Regions from separate parts of the Algoriphagus sp. 4150 genome, predicted to be linked through region 2. Evidence: riboswitches for the same ligand, from Rfam matches in the RefSeq annotation. Region 2 holds a riboswitch; the other holds the start of a gene.
The links. Region 2 has a riboswitch for cobalamin ahead of J2X69_RS06340 (TonB-dependent receptor domain-containing protein). Riboswitches for the same ligand answer to the same signal wherever they lie in the genome.
Positions count from the first base shown of each region.

Region 1 (3,419 bases), on a different contig from region 2:
TGAAGATATGATCCGGTTTTTGACGGAAGAATTTTCCTATGAGCCTGTCAGAATTCCACTTGATGCCGGTTGGAATATTAGGGAAACGTCTGTGGATTCGGATGGGAAGACTTTTTATGGGTATCGTTTTTTTCCTCATCTGGTGGAGGGAGAAGGCTTTTTTATCACGGTTTTGAAGAGGTCAGCAGAAGCATATATCCAAGAACCGAAGCGGGTAAAAGACTTCAAGCACCCTTACTTGAAGGAAATATGGAATAGAGAATCCTCCGTATTGGATGAAGAATTAGGGTTTGATGGCAGTGGTAAATATTACACACTGAATGATTCTTATTTCAGGATTTCAATTGACTGGAATCTGCATTTTCAGAAGATTTCCCAACACATGAGCTTGAAGTATTTCGGGGTGGAGTTGGGCAAAAAGCAGAAGAATGACTGGATTCCAAGTCATGAATGGGCTGTCTCTGTTTTACCTAAAAACAATTTCCCTACACATGAGCTTTCGGAAGCGGAAGCTGTTGAATTTCTTAGAAAAAATGATCTAGTCACTGATAATTTTTCGACCGGATGGGTGCTGATGACCTATAAAAATTTACCGCTTGGTTGGATCAAAAACCTCGGCAACCGTGTGAATAACTATTACCCAAAGGAGTGGAGGATAAGAATGTGACTTTAATTGAGTAGCTAGTAGTTGGTATCAAGTATCAAGACTTTTTCAGTGCGGTAGAGGACAAGTTAGTTTCTGGGACAAAATCACATCGATTCGAAAAACATTAGCGTCAAGTTTACTTCTGTCTTCCCTGCCTATCGGCCAGGCAGGCGTCATCGCCTGTCCGACGTGGCGGAGTCTTCCAGCCCGATAAGCAAAGGAATATGGCTACCGGCAACATTGCGGATAATAATCTAATATAAAGTTCATTCAATAAAATTCCGTACTTTCACCGCTGAAATAGTTCTTAACTTTATTTCTTAATCAACCGGAAGGGGTTTTACTTAGCTGTAGATTAATAGGGAATCGTGTGTAAATCACGAACTGTCGCGCAACTGTAAGTAGCATACCAAAGACAATCATCCTCGCATGTCCACTGTCACCGACACCATGGAGACGGGAAGGACGATGAGAGTCGCTACAAGTCAGGAGACCTGCCTATTCCGAATTGACAATGCTTCCGCGAAAAGAGGCCTTTTAGTCAAGTTTGATACGCTTCTTATAGTTCTGTTCATCTGTGTCATGCGGCACAGACTTGACCTTCTATGTGCGTATTTCACTTTTCCGATTGCCGAATTTGCCTGCATGGTGAAATCAAGCCAAAGAGCTTTTAACTAATTATTCATCATTAACAGTTAAAAGAGATGCAGACGCATAATCTTGGCTATCCGCGAATTGGTAGCCACCGAGAACTTAAAAAAGCCTGTGAACAGTATTGGTCAGGTAAAATCACACTTTCTGACCTGCTCACTGCGGGAGAAAGTATTCGCAAGGGCAACTGGAAACTTCAAAAGGATGCCGGAATCGAATTGGTACCCTCCAATGATTTTTCCTTCTATGACCAAGTCTTGGATATGTCTCTGATGGTAGGCGCCATTCCTGAGCGCTATCATGAGGTGATTTTGCAGAAAGGTGGAAATGAACTGGACTTGTATTTTGCGATGGCCCGTGGCTATCAGCAAAATGGTTTGGACATCACCGCGATGGAGATGACCAAATGGTTTGATACGAATTACCATTACATTGTTCCTGAGTTTACCAAAAATCAGGAGTTTAAACTGTTCTCCACCAAAGTCATCAAGGAATTTTCCGAAGCAAAACAGCTTGGGATTTTGACCAAGCCTGTCCTGATCGGACCTGTCTCATATTTACTTTTGGGTAAAGAAAAAGAAGAAGGTTTTGAGCGGATTGATCTGATCAAAAACCTCCTTCCTGTTTACTTGGAAATATTGAAAAAGCTTGACGCTCTTCATGTAGAATTTGTGCAGTTTGACGAACCATTCTTGGCAATGGATCTTACCGAAAAGGAGAAAAAGGCATTTTCATACGTCTATGAGGAGATAAAAAAGGCATTTCCTTCTCTCAAAATTATCCTTGCCAACTATTTCGACTGTTTCGGGGAAAATCTCGAAATCGCACTTTCTCTTCCGGTTCATACGTTGCACTTGGATTTGGTGCGTTGTCCGTCCCAATTGGATGATATTCTGGATTCGGGAAAATTGAAAGCCAACGTCAACTTGTCATTGGGAGTAGTGGATGGAAGAAATATCTGGAAGAATGACTTTCAGAACTCTCTTTCTCAGATCAATAAAGTAATTGACAAAATCGGCGCTGACCGTATTTGGATAGCACCTTCCTGTTCGCTGATCCATTCACCGTGCGATTTGGATTTGGAGACAAATGAAGAAACTCTTCCGGCTGAAGTAAAGCAATGGTTGGCTTTTGCGAAGCAGAAAATCGCTGAGATTGTGATCCTGAAAAAGTTGGTAGAAAATGATAAAGACATACAGGTTTTGGAGGATTTTTCGCAAAATGTGGTAGCCATCGCCAGCCGAAAATCCTCAACTCTTATCCACAACCCGCAGGTCAAAGATCGGGTGAAATCCATCGCAAAAACCGATGATCAGCGTGAAAGTAACTTCTCAAGCCGCCAATCCAAGCAAAAAGCGTCGCTAAATCTCCCACTTTTTCCCACTACTACGATTGGCTCTTTTCCACAGACTACAGAAGTACGTTCTTGGAGAGCTAGATTTAAGAAAGGCGATTTGACCAAGGAAGCTTATGAAAAGCTCTTGGAAGATGAGACCAAAGATTCGATCCTGTGGCAGGAAGAAATCGGGATGGATGTGCTCGTGCATGGTGAATTTGAGCGTAATGATATGGTTGAGTATTTCGGCGAGCAATTGGCCGGGTTTGCTTTTACCAAGTTTGGCTGGGTGCAGAGCTATGGAAGCCGCTGTGTGAAGCCACCGATTATCTACGGCGATGTATACAGACCTGAGCCGATGACGGTACGTTGGTCGGCTTTTGCCCAGTCTCTTACTGACAAACCTGTAAAGGGAATGTTAACAGGGCCGGTGACGATCCTGCAGTGGAGTTTTGTGCGTAATGATCAGCCTAGATCCCAAACGTGTACTCAGATTGCTTTGGCTATCCGTGACGAAGTAGTGGATTTGGAAAAGGCCGGAATCGGCGTAATTCAGATCGATGAACCTGCGATCAGAGAAGGGCTTCCGCTTCGTAAAGCTGATTGGCAGAATTACTTGGAATGGGCCGTTCGTGCGTTTAGAATTTCCGCCAGCGGGGTGAAAGACGAAACCCAGATCCACACGCACATGTGCTATTCGGAATTCAATGACATCATCCAGAACATCGCTGACATGGATGCGGACGTGATTACTATAGAATGTTCTAGGTCTCAAATGGAGTTATT
Region 1 covers NZ_JAVDWS010000002.1:317,913-321,331, forward strand. Annotated here, with positions in the region: gene J2X69_RS04660 (methyltransferase RsmF C-terminal domain-like protein) at 1-667, shown strand, start outside; cobalamin riboswitch at 965-1,163, shown strand; gene metE (5-methyltetrahydropteroyltriglutamate--homocysteine S-methyltransferase) at 1,351-3,419, shown strand, end outside.
Region 1: another riboswitch for cobalamin. It lies ahead of metE (5-methyltetrahydropteroyltriglutamate--homocysteine S-methyltransferase); the one in region 2 lies ahead of J2X69_RS06340 (TonB-dependent receptor domain-containing protein).

Region 2 (3,419 bases):
ACAAAAAGGAGAAGGATGGGACTACTTTTTTTCATCGAGTTGTTGATAAAAATACAACTCATACTCGGGAAGTAAGTCAGGATGAAGGATTTTGATCAGATCTTTAAGAATCAGGTCTGGCCGCATATATCCCAGTTCAAAATATTCCAGTCCGCCCGCTCTCCCCCGCTTCTGCGTATAAGAAAACACATTTCCCGACTGATAAGCTTTAAAAGCTTTGTAGCGGGGCTCCGAATTCCCCATAGTCTTCAAATCAGGGAAATCAGCAGAACCTATCCAAAAATCAGCTTCCAATGCATTTTCCAGCACAAATTCATAATTCAACTGCGCGCTTCCGGTTCCTTTCTGATCTGAGAAAATATAGTTTCCCCCTGCATTTTCGAGGATATTCGCTCCCCAGCTCTCGCTTCCCGGAGCATACCAAATATCCTGATAGAGCACTCCACTCAGTACTGTAGGAAGAAGGGAATCACTAATGGAATCACTCAATCTCTCAGCTTCCAAATAATCCTTCTCAACCTTATCAAAAGCGACTACCGCTTCCTCATATTTGCCCAACAGTACGCCCGTAAACTTGATCCATTCAGCTCTCCCAAGCGGATGCTGCTCCACATATTCTCCATTGATCACTGCAGGAATGTTGGCTTGCTCCAGCAAATCCAAGTACTTCAGATTATCTCCTTGGGTAGAAATCATAATCCAATCAGGATCTAAATCAATGACTATCTCTGTATTTGCCGAAGGCCCCGCACCCAAATCTTCCACCTGCCCGGCATCAATCCGTGCCCAGGTTTTCTCAGAAGAAATCAAATCCAAATTCGGAAATCCTATCAATTTTTCCGTCACATTCAGTATATCCAGATGTGGAATGTGAGTGGTCGATGTCAGGATGATTTTTTCCACCGGAAGTTGAATCATCGCATCAAAATGACCTTCAGGTTTTTCGGCATTTTCTTCCAAAATCAAATAGGTAAATATCCTATCGGCTTCGGCCCAAGCCTGAGTAACTTCCAGCTCCCAAAGACCATTTCCCCTTGAAATTGTAAATCCCGAAGCATAGCTCAAGTCTATTTTCTCAAGCTCGTACCCTTGCGTCGCACTCTTCTCATTACATCCTGAAAAAGAATACATTACAAGTAACAAAATTGAAGAAAGTAAGAGTCTAAACTGTATGTTTTTCACAGGATTTCTTGGTGATATTGAAATTCAAAATAAGCCCGGGATTTTGCCACTTCCAAAATTTGTCTCCAAACAGATTTTTTTTCTAAGCTTTCCCGATCTACTTTTGCAGCCGAAATAGGTTCTCAATCTCATAATCTGAGCTCTTGGGATTAAAAGGGAATTTGGTGTAAAACCAAAGCTGTCCCCGCAACTGTAAGCCGAGCGGATTTTTCCGCAAATTTGTCAAAAAAGCCATTGTTCCGGAACGAGAAGGCGGCAAATCAAGGCAAGCCAGGAGACCTGCCGATTTCTGTTGATTCTGTGCTTTCGGAGGAAAAGCGACGAAGAATGTGCCTCAGCCGATTTATCGGCTTCGATCCCTTCTTCCCATTTCCCTTCAAGCCCGAATTGAATTTACTACTAATTCGATCAGGCATGACTTTGCTTTTGTGGGTTTACACATTTGTCGGCTTTAGCCCGATCAGTCAGGACACGATACCCTTGGCTGAGGTGGAAGTCTATGCACCGGCTTTGGATAAATTCGCCCAAGGGCAAAAAGTAATCAACTGGACAAAAAACGAATTGGAGGCTTACCAAGGCCGCTCACTGGGCGACATCCTTCAAGAGCGATCCCCGGTTTTTGTACGGCAATATGGCGCAGGAATGATCGCCTCCCCTTCCTTTCGCGGCACTTCAGCAGGCCATACGGCAGTATTCTGGAATGGACTGCCGATCAACAGTCCTTCTCTCGGACAAAGCGATTTGTCCATTTTGCCTATTTCCTCCGTCGATCAGGTTAGTGTACAGTTCGGGAATGCCGGAGCACTTTTTGGAAATGAAGCCATAGGCGGAAGTGTTCATCTAGGCACCAATTCTGAATTTGGAAAAGGACTTCAAGCGGGGATTTCACAGCAGATTGGCAGCTTTGGTCTATTCAATACCAGTGGATTTGCAGGGTTTTCATCGAAAAATTTCAGTAGCAAGACAAAAATCTACAGAGAGTTTTCAAAAAATAATTTCCCCTACAAAGACCTGGGTCAATTCGGCACTCCTGAAGTGAAAGAAGATCATGCCCAAGTAGAGCAAATCGGAATTGTTCAGGATTTGGCATGGAATATCAGCACAGCCAACCAGCTAAAAACTGCCTTCTGGTGGAATAAAACTAATCGGGAAGTCCAGCCGGTAATGGGTTCGCACACTAAGGATAGACAGGAAGATCAGGCGTTCAGGGTAGCCATAGATTTCTTTCATTTTGAGGAGAAGTCGGTATGGAATCTGAAAACAGGGGTTGTCCGAAACGAGCAACTCTTCAATGCCAGTCAAAACAACAGCACACAATATTTTCTGGGTGGAGATTGGGATCAGGAGATTTCCGGCAAGTGGACCTCAAAATTAGGTGCGAGATATACGCTGACAAAAGGAGATCTAAGCACTTATCAAGCGGATGATAAACGTATCGAATTGTATCAAAGCACGAAATTCTCCGCTACGGACAAGCTATCTTTTGCCTTAAACCTCCGTCAGTTGGTTTATTCCGGCACTTTCGCACCTTTCACTCCAAATCTGGGGGCTGAGTGGAGCTTTTGGAATGCAGGTTCCCAAACCTTACAGTTGAAAACATCCCTGGGAAAAGGCTTCAAAGTCCCTACGCTGAATGACAGATTTTGGAATCCCGGCGGAAACCCCGACTTACTTCCTGAAGAAAGTCTTAGCGGTGAAATTGGCTTGACTTGGAGCAATAATGGAAAGCTCAACTGGACTCAAGGCTTGACCTATTACAAAATGTCCGTGGACAACTGGATCATTTGGCTACCTAAAGGAAGCTTCTGGACTCCTGAAAACATCAAGAAAGTCAGTAATCAGGGACTGGAATATCAAGGGAGTCTGGCAGTCCGATTTCTATCGTGGGATTGGGAACTGACTACATCTTACACCTACTCCGAAGCAGTAACCACAAAAGGCGCAGATGAGAATGATCAATCCGTAGGAAAGCAGCTGCCGTACACACCACAACACCAAGCCAATGGAAAAGTGCAGGTAAAGAAATCAGGGTTCACCTCCTCCATTGGGACTTATTTCGTGGGCGAAAGATCCGTCACTGCTGACAATCCGCGCATGATGTCCTCATTTCAACTCTTCAATTTCGGGATGGGCTATGACAGACTTGAGCTTGGCAAAGTCCACTTCCCCGTAAGTTTTCAAGTCAACAATCTGCTCAATACCGACTATCAAGTCCTCTATCTGAGAGCAATGCCGGG
Region 2 covers NZ_JAVDWS010000003.1:52,988-56,406, forward strand. Annotated here, with positions in the region: gene J2X69_RS06330 (iron ABC transporter permease) at 1-35, opposite strand, end outside; gene J2X69_RS06335 (ABC transporter substrate-binding protein) at 22-1,182, opposite strand; cobalamin riboswitch at 1,282-1,484, shown strand; gene J2X69_RS06340 (TonB-dependent receptor domain-containing protein) at 1,597-3,419, shown strand, end outside.